DNA from 2 places in the Achromobacter sp. T5-5 genome. Region 2 is predicted to be linked to the other one. Evidence: predicted binding sites of a transcription regulator. Region 2 holds the regulator's gene; the other holds the start of a gene.

Region 1 (3,414 bases), 2.3 Mb from region 2:
CCTTCGCCCTGCAGGATGGTCTCGACCGTGAGGTGCATCGTGCCCGAGCGCGACGGCGAGGTGATGCCGACGTGGCCGAACCACTTTGGCGACAGCAGGTCCTTCCATTCGGTGGGCGCGGGGATCTTGTGCGCCGCGATGTAGCGGGTGTTGTAGATGATGCCGTAGCCCGCCAGCGCCTGGCCCAGGTACATGCCGCCCGGGTCGTTGATGGGGTAGCTGCCGATCTTGTCCGGCACGTCCTTGTTCGCCACGTCGGCCGACCTGGCCAGCAGCTTGTCGCGGCCCAGCACTTCGAACGCATCCGGCGCGCTGGCCCAGAACACCTCGGGGCGCTGCCCGGCCGGCGTTTCGCGCACGTAGGCGATGCCCGACACCGTGTTCTTGTTCAGGATTTCCAGGGTGATGCCCGGGTTGGCTTTCTCGAACGCGGTCTTGTAGGCCTGGGTCAGATCCTTGGGGAACGACGTGATCACCGTGACGGTGCCGGCCAGGGCCGGCGCCGTGCAGGCGGCCAGCAGCGCCCCGGCCAGGGCTGTGCGCATAGCGTGCATGGTTTGTCTCCGTGGTTTTAGATTTGTCTGGAGACAGTACCGGCTGGTCCCACCAGCGTCCAATCAGAAATTTTGATGCGCGCCATCAGGGATGGCGCCGCCGTGCGGGTCCCGGTCAGGCAGTGGCGGACACGCCGCCCTGAGCCGCGCGCGCCTGCTGCGCCAGGACCTTCGTGATCTGGCCCTGGATCTGCACCGCCTGCGCATTGAGCGCCATGACCTGCTGCGCCTTCATCTCGGCCGACATGCCGCTCGCCTGGACCTTGGCGATCTGGTCCATGATGCGTTTGAGCTGCTTCTGCAACTCCTTGATCTGGCGGGTGTATTCGTCTTCGTTGTCGGTTTCTTCGGTCGCCTGCGCGTTGGCGACCTTGGCGGCGCCCGGGTTGTTGACGCGGATCTTGCCCTCATCGGTCACGGACACGGCGTCCTGGCCGGACGCGTTCTTGGCTTCCTTGTTGGCCTGGATCTTCTCGGCCCACAGGTCGGCAAGGCTGCCGATCCGGGAGGTGCCGCTGATGCTGTTGATCGCCATGACTGCTCCTGTTGCGTCGGGATTTCGGGTTTTCCATTAATACGGCAATCGGAGCCCGAAACTTAAACGTTGCCCGGTCTCGATGGCCCCCTTTACACTGGCGCCCGCTCGCAGTCCGAAACCCTAATCCGTACCATCCCCCGGGGAATCCATGTCCAATTCCTACTTTCCGCGCTGGCGCCTGGCAGATGATGCCGAGCCCGGCGTCATCATCGCGCCCGACGAACGGCTTTCCTGGCCCAAGAACGTGGCCATGGGCGCCCAGCACGTCGTCGCGATGTTCGGTTCGACCGTCCTGGCGCCCTTGCTCATGGGATTCGACCCCAACGTCGCGATCCTCATGTCGGGCATCGGCACGCTGATCTTCTTTTTCTTCGTCGGCGGTCGCGTGCCCAGCTACCTGGGTTCCAGCTTCGCGTTCATTGGCGGCGTCATCGCGGTGACCGGCTATGCCGGCGTGGGGGCGAATGCCAATATCGGGGTGGCCCTGGGCGCCATCATCGCTTGCGGCCTGGCCTACACGCTGATCGGGGTGATCGTCTGGATCGTCAACGCCCGCGCGGGCGGCGGCGCCAACTGGATCGACACCCTCATGCCCCCCGTCGTGACGGGCGCGGTCGTCGCCGTCATCGGCCTGAACCTCGCGCCCATCGCCGCCAAGGGCGCCATGGGCGCCTCGGGCTTTGACAGTGTCATGGCGATCGTGACGATCGTGTGCGTCGGCGGCATTGCCGTCTATACGCGCGGCATGGTGCAACGCCTGCTGATCCTCGTCGGCCTGATCCTCGCCTGCGTCGTGTACGCGGTCCTGGCCAATGGGCTGGGTCTGGGCAAGCCCATCGACTTCTCGGCAGTTTCCGCGGCCGCGTGGTTCGGCCTGCCGAAATTTTCCGCGCCGGTTTTCAAGGCCGAGGCCATGGGCCTGATCGTGCCGGTCGCCATCATCCTGGTGGCCGAAAACCTGGGCCACGTCAAAGCCGTCAGCGCCATGACGGGACAGGACCTGGACCGCTACCTGGGCCGGGCGTTCGTCGGCGACGGCGTCGCCACGATGGTCTCGGGCGCGGTGGGCGGCACGGGCGTCACCACGTATGCCGAGAACATCGGCGTGATGGCCGTCACGCGCATCTACTCCACGCTGGTCTTCGTGATTGCGGCCCTGATCGCCATCGTCCTGGGCTTCTCGCCCAAGTTTGGCGCGCTCATCCAGACGATTCCCGGGCCCGTGCTGGGCGGCATGTCGGTTGTCGTGTTCGGCCTGATCGCCATCGCCGGCGCCCGCATCTGGGTGGTCAACCAGGTCGATTTCACCGACAACCGCAACCTCATCGTGGCCGCCGTCACCCTGGTGCTGGGCGCGGGAGACTTCACCGTCAAGCTGGGCGACTTCACGCTGGGCGGCATCGGCACCGCCACCTTTGGCGCCATCATCCTGTACGCGCTCCTGCGCCGCAAGACGTAGCGGCGCGCAAGCCCGGGTTTTCGCCGCTTCGCCTTCGCGTGACCAAATAACGGGTTTACGCGGGTTACAGCGGTGAAATCCGCCGAAAAGGCCGTTTTCTCCGGTGGCTTGCAATTCCCGTTGAGTTTGACCACAATAGGGTCTTGATTGCCCCGGTTCCGACCCGAGCCGGGGTTTTGTTTTGGTCGCCCGCGCCGCTTGCCCGTTGTTCACGTATCAGACGGCACGCGCGCCGGTCCTGCGACCTTCACCGAGAACGCTCCTTCGGGGCGTTTTTCTACTTTTGTTTGGGAAACGACATGTCTGCCATTCCTTTGACCGTGCGCGGGGCCGAGCGCTTGCAAGAAGAGCTCCAGCGGCTGAAAACCGTGGAACGTCCTGCCGTGATTAACGCAATCGCCGAAGCTCGCGCGCAGGGTGATCTGTCGGAAAATGCCGAATACGACGCAGCTCGCGAGCGCCAGGGTTTTATCGAGGGCCGGATTGCCGAGCTTGAAGGCACGCTTTCCAATGCTCACATCATCGATCCGTCGGCGCTAGAGGCCGAAGGCCGCGCTGTGTTTGGCGCGACCGTCGACATCGAAGACCTGGATTCGGGCGACCGCGTCACCTACCAGATCGTCGGCGACGTCGAGGCCGATATCAAGTCGAACCTGATTTCCGTGTCCAGCCCCGTGGCTCGCGCACTGATCGGAAAGAGCGAAGGCGACGTCGTCGAGGTCATGGCCCCGGCTGGCGTGCGCGAATATGAAGTCCTGGGCGTGCGTTACATCTGACGCAAACGTCACTAGCAGTAAAAAGTCAAACCACCTAGGCCCGGACGCAACGTTCGTCTGAATTCCGCGGTACATTGCGGATCGCTA
Region 2 (3,414 bases):
CCAGCGCGCTGACGTTGAGGATCAGCACCAGGTGGGTCAGCACCAGTTCCGCCAATTCGTCTTGCGATATCCCCTTTTTGGCCTTGGAGCGGGCAGCGTCCATCAGCTCGGCAAAGGGCAGGGCGCGGGGCCAGGCGAGTCGCAGCGCTTCGGCGACGGCAACAAAGGTGGGCTCGATGCTGGCGATGCCTTTGCCGCGCGCGGTGCGGTAATGCCGTTCCTTGGACGGTGCGCCGGCGGGCGCCTTGGCTGCGGTCAGATTCGCGCCGAAGTGCATTTTCTCGAACACATTGACTTCAGGCGTTTCCAGAATCTCCGGTGCGCGTTCCTGGTGGACGAGCAAGCTCTTGCGGAATTGGCGTCCCACCGCGAAGTCCAGATATTGCTCGCGCATTTCCTTGGGGGCGTCGGCCGAAAGCGCGTTATGCAGTACGGCAACATTGTTTCCATAATTGCTGGCCATGCAGGATTGCGGTTCTGCGTCCGTCAGATAAGCCAGGCCCGCTTGCTGCGCCGCCGCCGCAAACTCCAGGAAATAGCAGGGCGAATTAACCGCTTCCAGATATTCGTGGACCAGGTAATAGTCGGAATGCCTGCGCAATTGGCGGGCCGCGTGTTGCAGCGCGGAGCGCAGCGGATTGCCCTCGGCAAGCCCATTTTCCAGCATGCTCAGCATGTCTTTCGCGCGCGACAGGCGTTCCTGCGCGGTTTGGGCGCCGTGGCTGTTCAGAATCATGGCATCGCGCACCACGTCCGACGCCTTCCAGCCTGGATAGGTGTTGTAGCTGATGTACGCGATGCCGTTGGGCGAAAGGTTTTCGCGGCACACGCGCAGGATGGCGTCCCGGACGACCGGCGGCACCCAGCTGAATACCCCGTGCACGATGATGTAATCGAACTGACCGAAATCCTTGCTGATGTCGGTGATGCTCATCGCGCGCAAGTCGATATTCTTCAGCCCCATGGCCTTGATGACGGCCTGCCCGGATTCGACCTGCTGCGCCGACAGGTCGACGCCCGTGGCGTGCGCGCCCGGATGGGCGGCTGCAAAGGGCAGCAGGTTGCCGCCGGCCGCGCAACCCAGTTCCAGGATGCGCGCCGTTTCGATGGCGGGCGCCTGCAATCCGTACAGCGAGGCGACGGCGCGCAAATGGCCAGGCGCGGTCAGCGGGAAGGCATAGGATTCGTATGGCGTTTCGTCGTAGGCGTCGGAAAGCGCCTGCACGATGTCGTCTGTTTGATTCATAACGGATTCCAGGGCGGAAGGAGGGCTGTACCGGCGACATTGCGGAAACCGTCGGTACCTAGATGAATGGTGGCGATAGCCTAGCAGCGGCGTCGGGCTGCAAATGCGGGGAATAGCGCCGGAATTGCAGGGGATTCCGGCATGCAGGCCGGCCGTCAGCGCGTGTGACGGCCGTCCTTAGATGATCTGCGCGATCTGCCCCTCAACCGGCAACTCCTGCCAAGCCTGATCCTTCAACCTCGCCCGGATCCGCGCCGTTGCCTGCGACCGCAGCTGACAAACCCGCGCCTCGGTCACATTCATGATCGCCCCGATTTCCTTCAGGTTCAGCCCCTGCTCGTAACACAGCGACAGCAGCAGCTTTTCGCGGTCGGGCAGGGCATCGATCGCGTGGACCAACGCCTGGCGGAAATCCCCGGCCAGCAGCGCGTCCAGCGGGTTGCCGCCTGCCGAGCCGTGATTCAGGGTGGCGGACCAGTCGGCCTGGCTGGAAGACGAGTCGGGTTCGGTCGTGAAATCTTCGTAATGGACGATCTGCACGCCTTGCGCGTCGTGCAGGAGCGTCTGGTAATCGCTCAGCGGGATATCGAGCTGGGCGGCGATCTCGGTCTCGGTGGGCGCTCGCATTAAACGCTGTTCAAGAAGCTGGATTGCCTGTTCAATCTTGCGTGCCTTGGTGCGCACGCTGCGGGGCAGCCAATCCTGGCCGCGCAATTCATCCAGCATCGCGCCACGAATGCGGGTCGTGGCGTAGGTCTCGAATTGGGCGTCCGCGGTTTCCTGGTAGCGGCGGACGGCGTCGAGCAGGCCGATCATGCCGGCTTGTATCAGGTCGTCGAGTTCAACGCTCGCGGGAAGCCGGGCAAGCAATTGCAGGGCCAGCTTCCGAACTAGTGGCGCATATTCGACCAGGCTGTCATCTGCGTGGGGCATTGCGGGAATTCTGGCGGAGTCCATCGTGAAGCGCGGTCGTTGTTGTCAATTTGCGACATTGTCGACAAGCGCGGCTACGGTAAAGCGGACGAATCTGAAGCGTCGGCAAGATGCCATTGTCGGCACTCGAGGGCCTTTCATTTCAGGAAGTACGCAACTTTTTGAATGCTTATTTGGCAAATTGACGAAAATTTGTCACGAACTTCTATGTCAAGGTGTATCTAGAAAGGCACGTTGCGCAACATCAACAAAGATTTGTCATATAAGTCATAGAAAATGACATGACCTGTGGTAAATTTTACTTAAATTGCGAACAAATGATACATTTCGCATTAAAACAGGATGCAGCGAGCGGACAGGTAACAGACGTTGCCTGCGCTATCGGTAATCAAGCCCCTCGGGTGGGATAGGGATAGGGAGTACGGCGTGCAACAAGTAGAAAATTCTTTGCTGGCAGATATTCGCGAAGTGAATCTGTCATATCTGTTACTGGCTCAGCGGATGTTGCGTGATGATTACGCGGCATCGATGTTCCGACTGGGTTTCAGCAACGAGGTCGCTGACATCCTCATGCGCCTCTCGCCTGCACAGCTCGTGAAGCTGGCCAGCTCCAGCTCGCTGTTGTGCCGTTTCCGTTTCGACGATTACAGCCTGCTGTCCGCGCTGACCCACGACGTGTTGGGTGGTGCGCTGCAGCAAGCGCATGCAACCATCCTGCTCGCCAAACAACCCGTCGAAGAACTGGCCTGACGGCCTGAGAATCCCACTCGGACACACCTGTCATGGCCTCCAAGAGCGTTTCCCAAGAAGCGGACGACATTCTGCTCGCCAGTTCCATGATCACCCTGGGCGCGCGCCTTCAGGTGCTGGAGGCTGAAACCAGCCTCAGCCACGATCGCCTCGCCCGCCTGTATCGCGAAATCCGCGGCTGCTCGCCACCCAAGGGCATGCTGCCTTTTTCGGTTGACTGGTTCATGACCTGGCTCCCGAACATCCACTCGTCGCTCTTCTACAACGTGTATTCGTTCCTGAATACGCGCACCACCAGCAAAGGCATACGCGCCACCATCGACGCCTATCGCCTGTATCTCGAAAACGCGGGGCAGGAAGCCACGGATTCCGGTGAGCCTGTCCTCAGCTTCACCCGGGCGTGGATGCTGGTGCGATTCTTCGACAGCGGCATGCTGCAGCTATCGGCGTGCCGTCAATGCGGCGGCCATTTCATCGCCCATGCC

Evidence for each region. The regulator FliA, encoded in region 2, starts transcription of late flagellar genes. The targets are predictions, from matches to a motif close to CTAAAGTTTNNNNNNNNNNNGCCGNTA.
Region 1: ACZ50Q_RS07315 (FlxA-like family protein) is a predicted target of FliA. The motif match lies at 1,129-1,155, and genes of this name have one in related genera.

The regions. Positions count from the first base shown of each region.
Region 1 is NZ_AP027919.1:1,623,796-1,627,209, forward strand. It holds gene ACZ50Q_RS07310 (ABC transporter substrate-binding protein) at 1-554, opposite strand, end outside; gene ACZ50Q_RS07315 (FlxA-like family protein) at 670-1,089, opposite strand; gene ACZ50Q_RS07320 (solute carrier family 23 protein) at 1,241-2,551, shown strand; gene greA (transcription elongation factor GreA) at 2,851-3,327, shown strand.
Region 2 is NZ_AP027919.1:3,874,858-3,878,271, reverse strand. It holds gene ACZ50Q_RS17670 (methyltransferase regulatory domain-containing protein) at 1-1,246, opposite strand, end outside; gene ACZ50Q_RS17665 (RNA polymerase sigma factor FliA) at 1,424-2,179, opposite strand; gene flhD (flagellar transcriptional regulator FlhD) at 2,606-2,929, shown strand; gene flhC (flagellar transcriptional regulator FlhC) at 2,962-3,414, shown strand, end outside.